Regions from separate parts of the Providencia sp. UF-183 genome, predicted to be linked through region 2. Evidence: predicted binding sites of a transcription regulator. Region 2 holds the regulator's gene; the other holds the start of a gene.
What was found. The regulator CRP, encoded in region 2, controls carbon source genes, mostly activating them, when cyclic AMP is high. The targets are predictions, from matches to a motif close to ATGTGANNNNNNTCACAT.
Positions count from the first base shown of each region.

Region 1: the regulator CRP is predicted to act here: its motif matches at 2,685-2,702, upstream of adhE (bifunctional acetaldehyde-CoA/alcohol dehydrogenase).

Region 1 covers NZ_JBSICD010000007.1:47,212-55,165, forward strand. Annotated here, with positions in the region: gene AC4IFT_RS08425 (ABC transporter substrate-binding protein) at 1-1,289, opposite strand, end outside; gene AC4IFT_RS08430 (YchE family NAAT transporter) at 1,790-2,434, opposite strand; gene adhE (bifunctional acetaldehyde-CoA/alcohol dehydrogenase) at 2,933-5,641, shown strand; gene AC4IFT_RS08440 (thymidine kinase) at 5,821-6,450, opposite strand; gene hns (histone-like nucleoid-structuring protein H-NS) at 6,980-7,387, shown strand; gene galU (UTP--glucose-1-phosphate uridylyltransferase GalU) at 7,830-7,954, opposite strand, start outside.
Region 2 covers NZ_JBSICD010000017.1:82,793-90,746, forward strand. Annotated here, with positions in the region: gene AC4IFT_RS15760 (aminodeoxychorismate synthase component II) at 153-728, shown strand; gene AC4IFT_RS15765 (aspartate aminotransferase family protein) at 858-2,072, shown strand; gene AC4IFT_RS15770 (hypothetical protein) at 2,133-3,494, opposite strand; gene AC4IFT_RS15775 (hypothetical protein) at 3,679-4,653, opposite strand; gene crp (cAMP-activated global transcriptional regulator CRP) at 4,841-5,473, opposite strand; gene AC4IFT_RS15785 (OsmC family protein) at 5,828-6,229, shown strand; gene AC4IFT_RS15790 (phosphoribulokinase) at 6,320-7,186, opposite strand; gene AC4IFT_RS15795 (YheU family protein) at 7,245-7,454, opposite strand; gene AC4IFT_RS15800 (hydrolase) at 7,451-7,954, opposite strand, start outside.

The DNA.
Region 1 (7,954 bases), on a different contig from region 2:
GCCCTTGCAACGTCGTATTGCCCCTCATGGCGACTTTGTAAGGACGTTTTCCATTCCTGATTTTGCAATGTAACTTTAGCGCCAATATTTTTTTGCCACATAGACGCCGCAACAATGGCTTGCTGTTTATTTTGATCTGACGTGTTGTATAACAACGAAAATTTCAGGGGATTCTCTTTGGTGTAACCTGCCTCAGCCAGCAGAGCCTTCGCCCGTTGATAACGCTGCTCAGCAGGTAAACTAGCCCACTGTGGCGGAACAAAATTTCCATTATTAATAAACGTTGGCGTAAAACCATAAGCCACTGTTTGGCCTTGATTGATGATTTTATTTGTAATGGTTTCTCTATCTAACCCTAACTTAATCGCTTCCCTCACTCGAGGGTCATTAAAGGGTGGGCGTTTATTATTGATTTCATAATAAAAAGTACATAAATAAGGCCTTACATATAGTTCATTAGGCCTTTCTTGTTTCATTTTTTGATAAAGCGCAGGCGGAATAGCGGAATTGCTGATATCGGTTTCACCACTGCGATAGCGGTTGATATCACTGACTTCTGATGAAATCGAGAGGAACGTCGCGTGATCTATCTTGCTCTGCGCGTTATTCCAATATAATGGGTTACGTTTGACAACAATGCGCTCGTTAACCACCCATTTATCCAGTAAATAAGCCCCATTTCCCACAAAATTTTGTGGTTGAGTCCATTTATCACCATATTTTTCAACTGTTTGTTTGTGAACAGGTTTCATGGCGGTATGGGATAACATATCGACAAAATAAGGCACTGGGTGGCTGAGTGTGACTTGTAAATGATGGGAGTCTAAGGCTTTTACGCCAAGTTCATTGACAGGCTTTTTACCTGCAAGGATCTCATCTGCATTTAAAATATAAGCATTTTGTAGGTAACTTGAATAAGGTGAACCTGTTGTGGGATCCGCAAGCCGTTGCCAACTATACACAAAATCATCTGCGGTGACAGGCGTTCCATCACTCCATTTTGCATCATCTCTGAGTGTGAAAACCCAAGTTATGTAATTATCGTTTTCCCAGCTTTTTGCCACACCCGGTGTCACTTTTCCATCGACATCCGTATAAACCAAACCTTCTAACAAATTTAAAATGATATTACTTTCAGGAACCCCTTCCACTTTGTGGGGGTCAAGGGAGGCGACTTCTGAGCCGTTGTTAATGACAATTGACTGTACTGGCTTAGCTGAATTCGCGCTTACATAGGATGATGCAAAAAATAATGACAGAGCTCCCAAACCTATTGCCGTTCTTATCATTTTGTCCCTCATGATTAGCAACCTTCACTGTGATTAATTAAACCCTTTAGCTAGCCACACATAGCCAAATTTATCCTTTAGATACAAATAATCAAAACAACTAATTAACATTTGTTAGTTAAAAATTTTATATCAATCTTAAAATAACCTTGCACAGATAACATAAAACCCTTTAAATTCAATAAAATACATTACTCTTCGTTGTGTGGCGCAGTACATTCCCCCTTCACTCTTCCAAACATATCATTAACAAACACCAATTAGAATAGTGAATAAATTTACGCAGCTCACAATTCCTTACTTTTTATCCCTGATTTAGCAAAAAATGCGACATTAAATTACAGATAAGACTGTTTCTATTGCTGATTGTTTATGACAAAAAAAGTGGATTTACGACATATCCTGCTGTTGGATACTTTGAGGCTGTATTGGGAAGGTGGTAATTATCTCAATGCCGCTACTTGCAAAAATGCATAACAGCGGCATTGGAAAGAAATGGCTTAGAGTAAACCTGGGAAAAGTGCTTTGACACCAATGACGATAAATTCGATGCCAAGGGACATCAGTAATAACCCCATGATCCTCGTGACAACGTTGATCCCTGTTTGCCCTAAATAGCGGACTAATAATGAGGCGGAGCGAAACAATAACCAGCAACAAAAAGCAAAGAAAATACTGGTGAGGGCTAAACCTAAAAAATTCTGCCAACCGTGCCATCTTGAAGACCAGACAATACAAGAACTTATTGCCCCCGGCCCTGCCATTAGCGGCAATGCTAAAGGCACAACACCTATGCTGTCACGAACAGCTGTTTCTGTTTTTTCCTGTTTATTCTGTTTATCTTCACCAATTTTTCCGCTTATCATTGACATTGCAATGGTAACAATCAATATCCCCCCAGCAATACGGAACGAATCAATTGAGATCCCAAATAACTGTAGGATTGAGTCACCAATCAATAATGAAGTACATAAAATAATAGCAACTGAAGTATTCGCAATGGTGTTGGTTTTATTTCTCCCAGCATTACTCTGGTAATTAGTCATACTGATAAACACGGGTAAAATACCCACAGGGTTTACCAGCGCAAATAGACCGATGAAAAACTTAATGTAGCCCGATAGATCAAGTAATGCAGCACTCACTCATTCAATTCCTTAAATAACTCTGGTTAGAGATGTATTGATATCTTTTTTAATTTTATCACTGATGTAACAAATTTCCTTGAGCAAAGCACTATTTTCTGTAGATGTCTCTTTTTACCCCATTTTTTGTTAGCTTTATTATCAATCTCGATGCATTTAGCTTACTTATGTGAAAGTTAATTAATACACCAACAACACTATTTCAAACAGTACAAAAACAACCATGCTGAAAGGTGTCAGCTTGCTATTTTCGTGATTTAGATCACTTTATTTAATTTCTGTTTTGTTAATCTATCCTTAACTGATAGACCGAGTTATTGATAAGCTATTCATCAATAATTCACGTTTTAACAAGGTTTTTAAGCCAATAGGCGATGATGAGCTACGTTATTATTAATATTATCTATACTTTCTTTTTTAGGCAGTCTTTTTTAACCCTGTTTATAGATACATTGCTCATTGGCTTAAAAAGTTTAACATTTATCAGGAGTAATCTATATGTCCGTAACTAACGTTACCGAACTCAATGAACTCGTTGCTCGTGTCAAAAAAGCTCAACGCGAATTCGCTAGTTTTTCGCAAGAAAAAGTAGATGAAATCTTCCGCGCTGCTGCCCTTGCTGCTGCTGATGCACGTATCCCTCTTGCAAAACTCGCTGTAGAAGAGTCTGGTATGGGTATTATTGAAGATAAAGTGATCAAAAACCACTTTGCTTCCGAATATATCTATAATGCATATAAAGACGAAAAGACCTGCGGTGTTCTATCTGAAGACCCAACATTTGGTACAATTACGATTGCAGAACCTATTGGGATTATCTGCGGTATCGTACCAACAACAAACCCAACATCAACAGCTATTTTTAAATCGCTGATTAGCTTAAAAACACGTAATGCCATTATTTTCTCTCCGCACCCACGTGCGAAAGTGGCAACTAACCGTGCAGCGGAAATTGTTCTTAATGCCGCTATTGCAGCAGGCGCACCAAAAGATATTATTGGCTGGATTGATTCCCCATCCGTTGAATTATCCAATGCATTAATGCACCACCCTGATATTAACCTGATCTTAGCGACAGGTGGCCCAGGTATGGTAAAAGCAGCTTACAGCTCAGGTAAACCAGCCATTGGTGTGGGTGCGGGTAATACCCCAGTTGTTATCGATGAAACCGCCGATATTAAACGCGCAGTGGCTTCTATTTTAATGTCCAAAACCTTCGATAACGGCGTTATCTGTGCATCTGAGCAGTCTGTTGTTGTTGTCGATGAAATTTATAACCAAGTACGTGAACGTTTTGCAAACCATGGCGGTTATTTACTGCAAGGTAAAGAACTCAAAGCCGTTCAAGATATTATTTTAAAAAATGGTAACTTAAATGCCGCTATCGTGGGGCAACCTGCGCATAAAATTGCGGAAATGGCAGGTATTACGGTACCAATGAATACCAAGATTTTAATTGGTGAAGTAAAACTGATTGATGAGTCTGAACCTTTTGCCCATGAAAAACTGTCGCCACTGTTAGCGATGTACCGCGGCAAAAACTTTGAAGATGCGGTAGCAAAAGCGGAGCAATTGGTTGAAATGGGCGGTATTGGCCACACCTCTTGCTTATATACAGACCAAGATAATGAACATGTACGTGTAAATTATTTCGGTCAAAAAATGAAAACAGCACGTATCCTGATCAACACCCCTGCTTCACAAGGTGGGATTGGTGACTTGTATAACTTTAAATTAGCCCCTTCTCTCACGCTCGGCTGCGGTTCTTGGGGTGGTAACTCCATCTCCGAAAACGTTGGTCCTAAACATTTGATTAATACCAAAACTGTAGCGAAGAGAGCTGAAAATATGTTGTGGCATAAACTTCCAAATTCAATCTACTTCCGCCGTGGCTGTTTACCGATTGCCCTTGAAGAGATTGCGACTGATGGTGCAAAACGTGCATTTATCGTCACCGATGGCTACTTATTTAATAATGGCTATGTGGATGAAGTTGTTAATGTTCTCAAAAAACACCATATTGAAACTGATGTTTTCTTTGAAGTTGAAGCCGACCCAACGTTAACAGTTGTTCGCAAAGGTGCGGCACAAATGCAAGCTTTCCAACCTGATGTCATTATCGCATTAGGTGGCGGTTCCCCAATGGATGCGGCGAAAATCATGTGGGTTATGTACGAGCACCCTGAAACGCATTTTGAAGAACTGGCATTACGCTTTATGGATATCCGTAAACGTATTCACCGTTTCCCTAAAATGGGCGTGAAAGCAAAATTAGTGGCTATCACAACCACATCAGGTACAGGTTCTGAAGTCACACCATTTGCAGTTGTGACCGATGATAAAACAGGGCAAAAATACCCATTAGCCGACTATGCATTAACGCCAAATATGGCAATTGTCGATGCTAACCTTGTCATGAACATGCCAAAATCATTAACTGCTTTTGGTGGTTTAGATGCGGTCACCCACGCATTAGAAGCTTATGTTTCCGTATTGGCCAATGAGTTTACCGATGGTCAAGCATTGAAAGCACTAAGCTTATTAAAAGATTATCTGCCAGCGAGTTATCATGAAGGTGCCAAAAACCCAGTAGCACGGGAACGTGTACACAATGGTGCAACCTTAGCGGGTATTGCCTTTGCTAACGCTTTCTTGGGTGTATGTCACTCAATGGCACACAAACTTGGCTCTGAGTTCCATATTCCTCATGGTCTGGCAAATGCGCTATTAATCTGTAACGTTATCCGTTTCAATGCGAACGATAACCCAACCAAACAAACTGCATTCAGCCAATACGACCGTCCTCATGCGCGTCGTCAATATGCTGAGATTGCAGATCATCTCGGTCTAACAAATCCAGATGACCGTACAGGTGTTAAAATTGAGAAGTTATTAGCGTGGTTAGATGAAATTAAAGCTGACTTAGGTATTCCTAAATCCATCCGTGAAACAGGTGTTGCGGAAGCTGATTTCTTAGCGCGTGTAGATAAGCTGTCTGAAGATGCTTTCGATGACCAATGTACCGGGGCAAACCCACGTTATCCATTAATCTCTGAAATTAAACAGTTATTACTGGATTCCTATTATGGTCGTGATTTTGTGGAGCACGCAGGTGCACCATCTGTTGAACTGAAAACAGAAAAGAAAGCTGTTGAGAAAAAAGCAGCCCCTAAAAAAGTTGCTGAAAAAAAACCATCTAAAAAATAATTCTTAGTGGTAATTAAATAATAAAGGCACCGCAAATGCGGTGCCTTTATTGTTTCTGTCGATAATATAATGGTATTAAAATACAATCATATATTAGATGAACTAAAGCACTTAGCCACTCATTCAAACACATCAAACTCTTCGGACTATATCGTTTATCTTACTGACTATTTTTAAACTTAATTAAAATCGATACCCTTTTTAGGAATAGTGCCTAAGTCCATTAATTTTGCTTGTTCTATCGCATCGGCATAATGCTTACGACATACAGAGATATACTTCTCATTACCGCCTATATCAACCTGTGCACCTTCGTAAACAGGAATACCATCACTACCTACACGTAATACTTTATTCGCTTTACGGCCACAGTAACAAACGGTTTTAAGCTCAACAAGCTTATCAGCCCACGCAAGTAAATATTGACTCCCTTCAAATAACTGCCCTGCAAAGTCTGTTCTTAAGCCATAACATAAAACAGGGATATCACTGTTATCAACAATATCGCATAATTGCTCTACTTGTTGTTTAGTTAAAAATTGACACTCATCAATAAGAACACAATGTACTTTTTGTGCGCTATTTTCTTGCTTAATAACCTCTGCCATATTGGTTAATGGTGAGAATAATAAAGCTTCAGCTGATAAACCAATGCGCGAAGATACCTTCCCCTGGGCAAAACGATTATCAATCTCTGCCGTGAATATCAACGTCCGCATTCCTCTTTCGTTATAGTTATACGATGACTGTAACAAAGACGTTGATTTCCCTGCATTCATCGCTGAATAATAAAAATAAAGCTGAGCCATCTGGCAGTTTCCTCAAAAATAATATCCAAAATATTTTACCATAAAACATGTTCTTGGATTAACTATAACCACTCACACTTACTTTACTTATTGAAAGTTTAACTTTTTTTACGTAAACATATCTGTGTTTTATACTTATAATGATTACCTTATATGCAATAAAAGCTAATTTTATATTAACAATAAACAGCCTGACTAAAGCACATTGCAGTAAATTTTCTCATCAAAAAATGAAAATTTAAGTTAATCTCTACCCCAATTATTCTGAGTTAATGTAAAAAAAGACCTTTTACTCGTTTTGAAGAATATTAAGTTTGTTAAGCTTTTCCATATTGCTATTTTTTTCATTAGTTCAGTTATTGATAATAGTGGTATATATATCTACCAAAAGTTTATATTTCTTTAGTAAAAAAATTGCATTCGTTAAAGATTACTTTTAAACTAGGGAAGTAATTTAGCTATTGCAGAATTTAAAATAGCACTCTATTATTACTGTACACATGCCAACAAATAATTTGAGACCAGGAAAATGAGCGAATCATTAAAAGCGTTAAATAACATCCGTACTCTTCGTGCTCAAGCTCGCGAAGTTACTTTAGAATCTTTAGAAGAAATGCTGGAAAAATTAACGGTCGTTGTTGAAGAGCGCCGTGATGAAGAAAGCCAAGCACGTGCTGAATTAGAAGAACGTAACCGTAAGTTAGAAAAAGTTCGTGAAATGATCCTTGAGCAAGGCGTAGATTTAAACGACCTTCTGCAAACAATGGATTCAGGCAAAACAACAAGTACTCGTGCTAAGCGTGCTGCACGCCCTGCTAAATATAAATATGTTGATGAAAACGGCGAAACTAAAACTTGGACAGGCCAAGGCCGTACTCCAGCCGTGATCAAAGTTGCTATTGACGCAGGTAAATCTTTAGACGATTTCTTAATCTAATCGCCTAAAAGCTTATTCTAAACACCCTTTTTAAAAGGGTGTTTTTGTTTGTACCCTTATATATTATTTTATATTAGCCATCTGTTACGAAAGCACACTCGCATATAAAATAGGCTTCTTAATATCATTCTTCTCCCGCCCACGTTTAGACGTGTATTTCTTATCAGCAAACGGCTTGAAAAATTAATAAAAAACTCGAGATAGTAAAGAAATGTAATCTTAATTAGAATTAATCAGGTGTATAGACGTGTGTTTATTAGTCTGGTCTAAACATGTATTTTTAATGCTTAAGTCTCAAAAAACTAAAAAGTGGCTAAAGCCTCATATAGAAAATTTGATATACCTCTGATTACTTAGATAACAAGCTTAAATAATCCTAGTTCCTTGCATAAAAAAGGCTAACAAATTAAGTTAGCCTATAATAAAACCTGACTGTATAACACTATTTAGATGTATTTAAGCTTTCAGCTAAATCTTTCACCCATTTGGTAAAATCGTCACCTAACGTGTCATGTTGCATTCCATATTCCACAAAGGCTTTCATATAACCTAATTTATTACCGCAGT
Region 2 (7,954 bases):
CGTAAATAGGCTATTTTCCTGCTAAGGCTGTGCTATCATAGCCGCCCTTTGTCATTTTTCGTGGTGTTTTAATCATCGTTCTGATTGCTAATATCCGAAAAGTATGCATGGGATATAACATATAATGATAAAAATCAGTCGGATAGGCTACTATGCTTCTACTTATTGATAATTACGATTCATTTACTTACAACCTTTACCAGTACTTTTGTGAGTTAGGGGCTGAGGTTGTTGTAAAACGTAATGACGAAATTACCATCGAAGAAATTGAACAGCTTTCGCCTACGCATCTGGTGATTTCACCTGGGCCATGTACACCAGATGAAGCAGGGATCTCCCTTGAGGCGATAAAATATTTTGCGGGCAAACTGCCCATTTTAGGGATTTGCCTTGGTCATCAAGCCATAGGCCAAGCTTTCGGCGCATCTGTCGTTAAAGCCCGTGAAGTGATGCACGGCAAAACATCCGCAATTCATCATAACCATCAAGGCGTGTTCAAAGGTTTGAACCGGCCACTGACGGTGACTCGCTATCACTCTCTGGTTATTGCCGCAGAGACACTTCCTGTTTCTTTTGATGTATCAGCTTGGTCACTAAATAACGGTGATGTTGATGAAATCATGGGGATACGGCACAAAACCTTGCCAATCGAAGGCGTTCAGTTTCACCCTGAAAGCATTCTGAGTGAACAAGGTCATGAGTTATTGAATAATTTCCTAAAGTATTAGTTTGGTAATATTGTTCATAATAAATTAATTATGCATATTTCACCCTTACCTATTGCTCTTTTGTGATTTTTTATTCATATTTGATGCTTATATTTTCACTTAAGCATCAAGTTAGAGCAGGTGAGGGGTATGACAGAACAACAATCAGTAAATCGGCAGACTTTTGACCAAGTCATGTTGCCTATATTTTCGCCAGCAGAATTTATTCCAGTCAAGGGCGAAGGAAGCCGTGTTTGGGATCAGCAAGGCAAAGAATACATTGATTTTGCAGGCGGAATTGCGGTTTTAGCCTTGGGTCATTGCCACCCAAGTTTGGTCGCGGCCGTTCGTGAACAGAGTGAGAAGCTTTGGCACGTCAGTAATATCTTTACCAATGAACAAGCGCTTAAACTCGCGCAAAAAATGACCCAAGCAACATTTGCCGATCGCGCGTTTTTTGTGAACTCAGGTTCCGAAGCCAATGAAGCGGCTTTTAAACTAGCACGTCGTTATGCCATCACAAAATACAGCCCTTATAAAACCAAAATTATTGCCTTCAAGCAGGGGTTTCACGGGCGCACATTATTTACCGTTTCGGTCGGTGGACAAGCTAAATATGCAGATGGCTTCGGGCCAAAGCCTGCGGACATTATCCATGTGCCTTTTAACGACCTTGATGCGGTTAAAGCAGTGATAGATGAGAATACCTGTGCGGTTGTTTTAGAGCCTGTACAAGGTGAGGGCGGTGTCACTGCGGCTACGTCAGAATTTCTGCAAGGTGTTCGTAAACTGTGTGATGAAAATAACGCCTTATTAATTTTCGATGAAGTGCAAAGTGGAATGGGGCGTACAGGTAAACTATTTTCATATATGCACTATGATGTGACACCCGATATTTTAACTACGGCAAAAGCATTGGGCGGTGGTTTTCCAATTAGTGCAATGATCACCACAGAAGAAATCGCGAAAACCATGGAAGTCGGTTCTCATGGGACGACTTATGGTGGTAACCCATTAGCTTGCGCGGTAGGTAATGCGGCATTTGATATTATTAATACTGAAGAAGTGTTAAAAGGTGTCGAAAAACGTCGCGAGCTATTCGTTGCTCATTTAAATAAGCTGAACGATAAATATGGCATTTTCTCCGAGATCAGAGGAATGGGGTTATTAATCGGCGCGGAGTTAGATGGCAAACTATTAAACCGTTCGAAAGATGTTTTGCAAGCCAGTGCTGTAGAAGGCTTAATGATGTTAAATGCAGGCACTAATGTACTGCGTTTTACGCCTTCACTGATTATTTCTGAAGAAGAAATCAACAGCGGTATGGCGAAATTAGAGACGGCGATCGGGAAGTTGCTGAAATAAGTGAAAGATAAGTTGCAGAATGATTTCTGCAACTTATTAAAAAATTGTTTTTTATAACGGCTATTGAGCTGGTAATGGCATTTTTTTCATCTTAGCTTGGTCCTCTAACCGTGCTTGTAATTGCTCTTCTGAGCTATTACTGGGTATTCCAGCAGCTAGGCATTGAACTTTATGTTCATGTGAATATTTATTTACTTTTTTATTCTTGGCTAAAGGGTATTTATTTTTTAGTTTCTCTTTTTTTTGAGCTGTTTTTTTCTCATTAACCTTAGTGTCTGGTGTAAGGTTATTAGCCTCATTATCGGAACTGTAACCAGAAGATAATGAAGTGAGACTAATAGAGGTCATCATTTTCTCTTTATTAGCAAGTATTTCCCTTAGTGCTTTAATTTCATGATCTTTTATATCATTTTTAAGCTTTAATTCATGGAACATACTTGTTGAATTAATTTTGTTTTTAACTAACTCATCTATTAGATTATATAATGAATTATTTTCAAATATTAAATTATCAATATTTTCATTGTTTTTTGTGTTTTCTACTTCCGATTTTTTTTCAAATACATCATCAAAATCAAAGTTGTGAGATTCATCATGGTATATAGGCGTATTGTCTTCATCGTAAGTAACTAAAAATTCGCTCATTATTGGTTTTTTTATAGCTAAAATGTTTTTTTCTAGAGCACTTTTATCCAATGTAATATTGTGAATTTTATTTTTTATGTCTTTTAGTTCACCAGTTAGTAAATTTTTTACTGTCGTTTGCATGTTAATTAAACTTTCCAATTTTTCATTCTTTTCTTCCATGTTAATCTCTTTTGATACTTCTTCTTCTAATGAAGAAAGGTATTTACTTTCTTTTTTTAAGTGTGAAATTCCTCTTATTTTTGACTCATATCTTATGGATGATTTCAGATCATCAATTTCGTTTTTTAGCTCTTCTTGTTTATTTGTTAATTTTTCATTTCTGTCTAATAAATCTTGGTAATGTTTAAGGTAGCCTATTGTTTCATTTTGCTTTTCGATGATTTCATCTGTAGCGGGATTTTCACTAAAAAAACTATTCTTATCTAACAAGTTATTAATGGATTTTTCTATTTTATTTGTTAAATCTTTGATGAATTGTGGGATCTTAAAAGATTTTTCTATTAGCTTATTTTCGAGGGTGGATATTGTTTTTTTGTTTGAGTTTAATGTATGGAATAAATTTAATTCTTTTTCCTGTGATTCATTTTCTGTTAGGTTTATGTGAAACTTTGATTCCACATCTTTTTTGTTAAAACGAAAAGATGAGAATGGGTTATTTACTTTTATATTTTTAATTTTTTGTATAATAGTGGGTGTTTCTCTTGTAGCTCCAGTTGATGAAATTTCTTTGTATAGTGAGCTAGTTGTGGTATTGTTCTGGGGATTAGTTTTCATAGTCATATCCTATATTAATACTAAAAAGTAATTTATTAATTAAATATTCATGCTTAATATTGAAATTATTAACCTATTCAATATGTTGGTTTTATCTTATGACATTGTTATGTTGATAAGATGTAATTAATCATTGACTTAATGATGGTTTTAAATGAAAAAAGAAAACACTTTATTGAATGATTTATTTTTTTAATTCGTTCAATAAATTATCATTAATGTGAATTTGTTTTTGTATTTCAAAGATATTATCTTTAAGTGAATTCATTTCCATAATTAGTCTTTTTTCTTTTTTAATGCTATTGCTTATTTTTATTAAGTCAGAGTTTTTAATTGAAGTGACATTCCTATTTAAGTGAGGTTTTCGTTCTTTATGGTCTAATGGCGTAGATTTGTTAGATAGTTTGTAATGTTGCTTGATATATTGTGTTCTTAATGCTGATGTTTTTGTTTGTAATATATTCCCCTTAAAATCAAAAGTGCTTTTAGGTAGAGGGGTTGATTTAGAATGCTCTTGAATATTGTCAGCAACTCTATAGTGTACATATGTAATTTTTTTTTGAGAAAAAGGCGTTGTTTTTTGTTTAACTTGCTCTAATGGGGAATTAACATTAATAATTTCTTTTGTGTTTCTTTGAATTATTAAGGGGATTTTAGTACCGTTTTTATTTTCTAGTTGCCTAGGTGGATGATAGTTTTTTATGATTTCATCCTTTATTTCTGGAGTGTTGATATTAACCCCTGGAATTTTAACGTACCGATATAAAAAATTGGCATATCCATGCATTTCTTCATCAGCGCGATTGAAATTTTCAAAAATTGTCTGATTTTCTTTTATTAGCGAATTGGCATCTTGCTCATTATAAAAAGTAGATGCATAAAACTTATATAATCGACCTTTCAGTTGATCAACTTTATACTTAAATTCGTCAGAGTGTAATAATTTAGTATCCTTTATACTTTCTGAATCACTTTCATAAGCTGAGTCAATGCTTTCTAGGCTACAAGCATGTGATGGTTTAGATTGCCGCTGAGTGGATAATGGTTCTTTTCTCGATGAAGCAGTAACAGTAAAGATTTTCTTTATAAAATCATCGGAATTACTAATGTTTTTAAAAATATCGGAATGACCTGACAAATTGCTAAGTGTAATTTTCATAAATATAACCCTACTTAATATTATAATTATTATTTTATAGAGAGCTAAATAGAGAAAATATAAAGAAACGATACTCATTAAAAAATGATATATAAAATAATCGTATTTTGGGAAAATAGCGTTATATCGATGATACAACGCTATTTGAAAGTGTGCGCCCCACCAAGGGAGTGAGGCGAAAGGTTAATTATCGTGTACCGTAAACAACAATGGTTTTACCATGCGCAGAGATTAAGTTTTGATCTTCCAGCATTTTCAAAATACGGCCGACAGTTTCACGGGAACAACCAACGATTTGGCCAATTTCCTGACGGGTGATTTTGATTTGCATCCCGTCTGGATGCGTCATGGCATCAGGTTGTTTGGCTAGATTCAGTAACGTTTGTGCAATACGGCCAGTTACGTCTAAGAAGGCGAGGTTGCCCACTTTTTCTGACGTGGTTTGCAGGCGGCTTGCCATTTGCGCAGAGAGGCGCATTAAGATATCAGGGTTAACCTGAATCAATTGACGGAATTTTTTGTAAGAAATTTCAGCAACTTCGCAGGCGATTTTTGCTCTAACCCACGCAGTACGTTCTTGCCCTTCTTCAAATAATCCAAGCTCACCAATGAAATCCCCCTGATTCAGGTAGGAGAGGATCATTTCTTTGCCTTCTTCATCTTTGATTAAAACAGCCACTGAACCTTTAACGATGTAGTAAAGGGTTTCTGCTTTCTCACCCTGATGGATCAGTGTGCTCTTGGATGGATACTTATGAATATGGCAGTGTGACAAAAACCATTCAAGAGTAGGGTCTGTTTGTGGCTTGCCGAGAACCATTAGCGTTATCCTCTGTATGTTATTGCAGCCATCCGGAAAGCGTACCAGAAAGGCTGGCTTTAAAGTCACTAGCTTAGCATATTAATTTGTCTTATATACCCTAAATAACAGGAAGAGCAACATTGCATCAACCGCTTTTCATGGTTAGGGTAAACAAACTGATATCAACACTATAATATAATCAAATACAACGTTGAGTTTTGATCTTAATCCTATCAACTAAGTATTGTTTGTAGCATATCCAATACAGAAAGTCTTCCCTGTATCGCTTCAGCAGAATAAAGCTGATATAACATTCATTATATCTATGGAACAATGTAGCCTTTAAATCGATTTCATTTCAAGGGGAATAAAATGGAAGCAAGAGTTAAATGGGTAGAAGGACTCTCTTTTTTAGGTGAGTCAGCGTCAGGCCACCAAGTGATGATGGACGGTAACGCAGGCGATAAAGCACCAAGCCCAATGGAGATGGTATTAATGGCTGCGGGTGGCTGTAGCGCAATTGACGTGGTATCCATCTTACAAAAAGGCCGTAATGATATTACCGACTGTGAAGTGAAATTAACCTCTCAGCGCCGTGAAGAGGCGCCACGTTATTTCGTTAAAATCCATCTGCATTTTATTGTAACAGGGAATGAATTAACGGATAAAGCCGTTGAACGTGCCGTTCAACTTTCGGCTGAAAAATATTGTTCGGTCGCGTTGATGTTGGAAAAAACTGTCGAAGTGACCCATAGCTTTGAAATAAAAAATTAAAAATAAATTTAATTATTATTAATATATTTGAATTTAAAGATGCTTATCTTAATTATTGGTAAGCATCTTGTTTAATAATTAAAAAACAATTTAGCTATGTTTCTGGCTAATGAGTTTTTCGACTATTGGCGTCATAATTAATTCCATCGCGAGACCTAATTTCCCGCCAGGCACGACAATAGTATTCATCGCAGAGATAAAAGAGCCTGATATCATTGATAGCAGGTAGGGAAAATCGATCTGCTCAAGCCCACGAAAACGAATAACAATAAAACTTTCATCCTGTGAAGGAATGGCTTTCGCTGAAAACGGGTTTGAGGTATCCACAGTCGGTACGCGTTGGAAGTTAATGTGGGTACGAGAAAATTGCGGCGTGATGTAGTTAATGTAATCCCCCATCGAACGTACCACTGAATCCATTACCGCTTCTCGGGAGTGCCCGCGCTCAGTGGTGTCACGGATAAGCTTTTGTATCCACTCTAAGTTCACGATAGGCACAACACCGACAAGTAAATCAACATGTTGCGCAACATTGTGCTCAGGTGTCACTATCCCACCGTGTAAGCCTTCATAAAACAGCACATCCGTTTTTTCTGGCAACGATTCCCAAGGGGTGAATGTACCCGGTTGTAAACCATAAGGCACGGCTTCGTCGTAGGTGTGTAGGTATTTTCGTGATTTTCCACAGCCCGTTTTGGCGTAATCCACCAGTGTTTGCTCAAGTAGCGCAAAGTCATTGGCTTCTGGGCCAAAATAACTAATATGGCGGCCTTGTTCTCTGGCTTTACGGATTGCCATATCCATTTCAGGACGCGTATAGCGATGAAAGCTGTCACCTTCTAGCGTAGCAGATTGGATATTTAATTGATGGAATATTTTACGGAATGCTTGGCTAGTTGAGGTCGTGCCAGCACCGCTTGAACCAGTGATGGCAATAATCGGGTGTTTTTTGGACATAGCGGACTCCCTGTGTTGCGCTTATGGCCACTATTTCAGAAACAGCGAACGAAGCGGGTTAGCGGGCTTTAGGCATGAAATTAACGGATTCATGCAATTCTGACCAGACTAGCACAATTTCGCCAGAAACTAACTGCCGTTTCACATCGTTCACTTTATCTTGCAGACTTTTTTCTTGGGCGCCGTAGTCGGTGCCCTCGCGTAACACATAGCTTTCAATCAGATTATCCAGTGTTTCAGGCGCAAGCTCTCGCCAAGGAATAATCATTCTTTTTCCTTATTTAAATAAGGAGTTAGCCATTGTGGAATCCGGGTTTCTAGCCACATTTGAGGCTTTCTTAATGTCCCACTCACAAAGCCCACGTGGCCACCGTGTTCAGTCATTTGATATTCCACGTTTTTAGGTAAATGGGATAAATCAGGAACGACTTCAGGTGCCATAAAAGGATCATCTTTGGCATGAATGATTAACGTTGGTTTCGTAATATAGGCAAGCTTAGGGAGGGCGCTACATTTCTGATAATAATCCGTTGCATCATCAAAGCCATGAATACGAGCGGTGATAACATCATCAAATTCACGAATACGTTTCAGTTGTTTTAGCTGTAACAAATTTAATGGCAAGGAACCGGGGTAGCGAACCAGTTTACGAGTCGCATTACGCTTTAAGCCATTGAGTAGATAGCGTTGATAAAATTGGGAAATCCCTTTTTCCATACGCAATGAACAGGCTTCCAACATTAATGGGGCGGAGACCACAACGCCTGC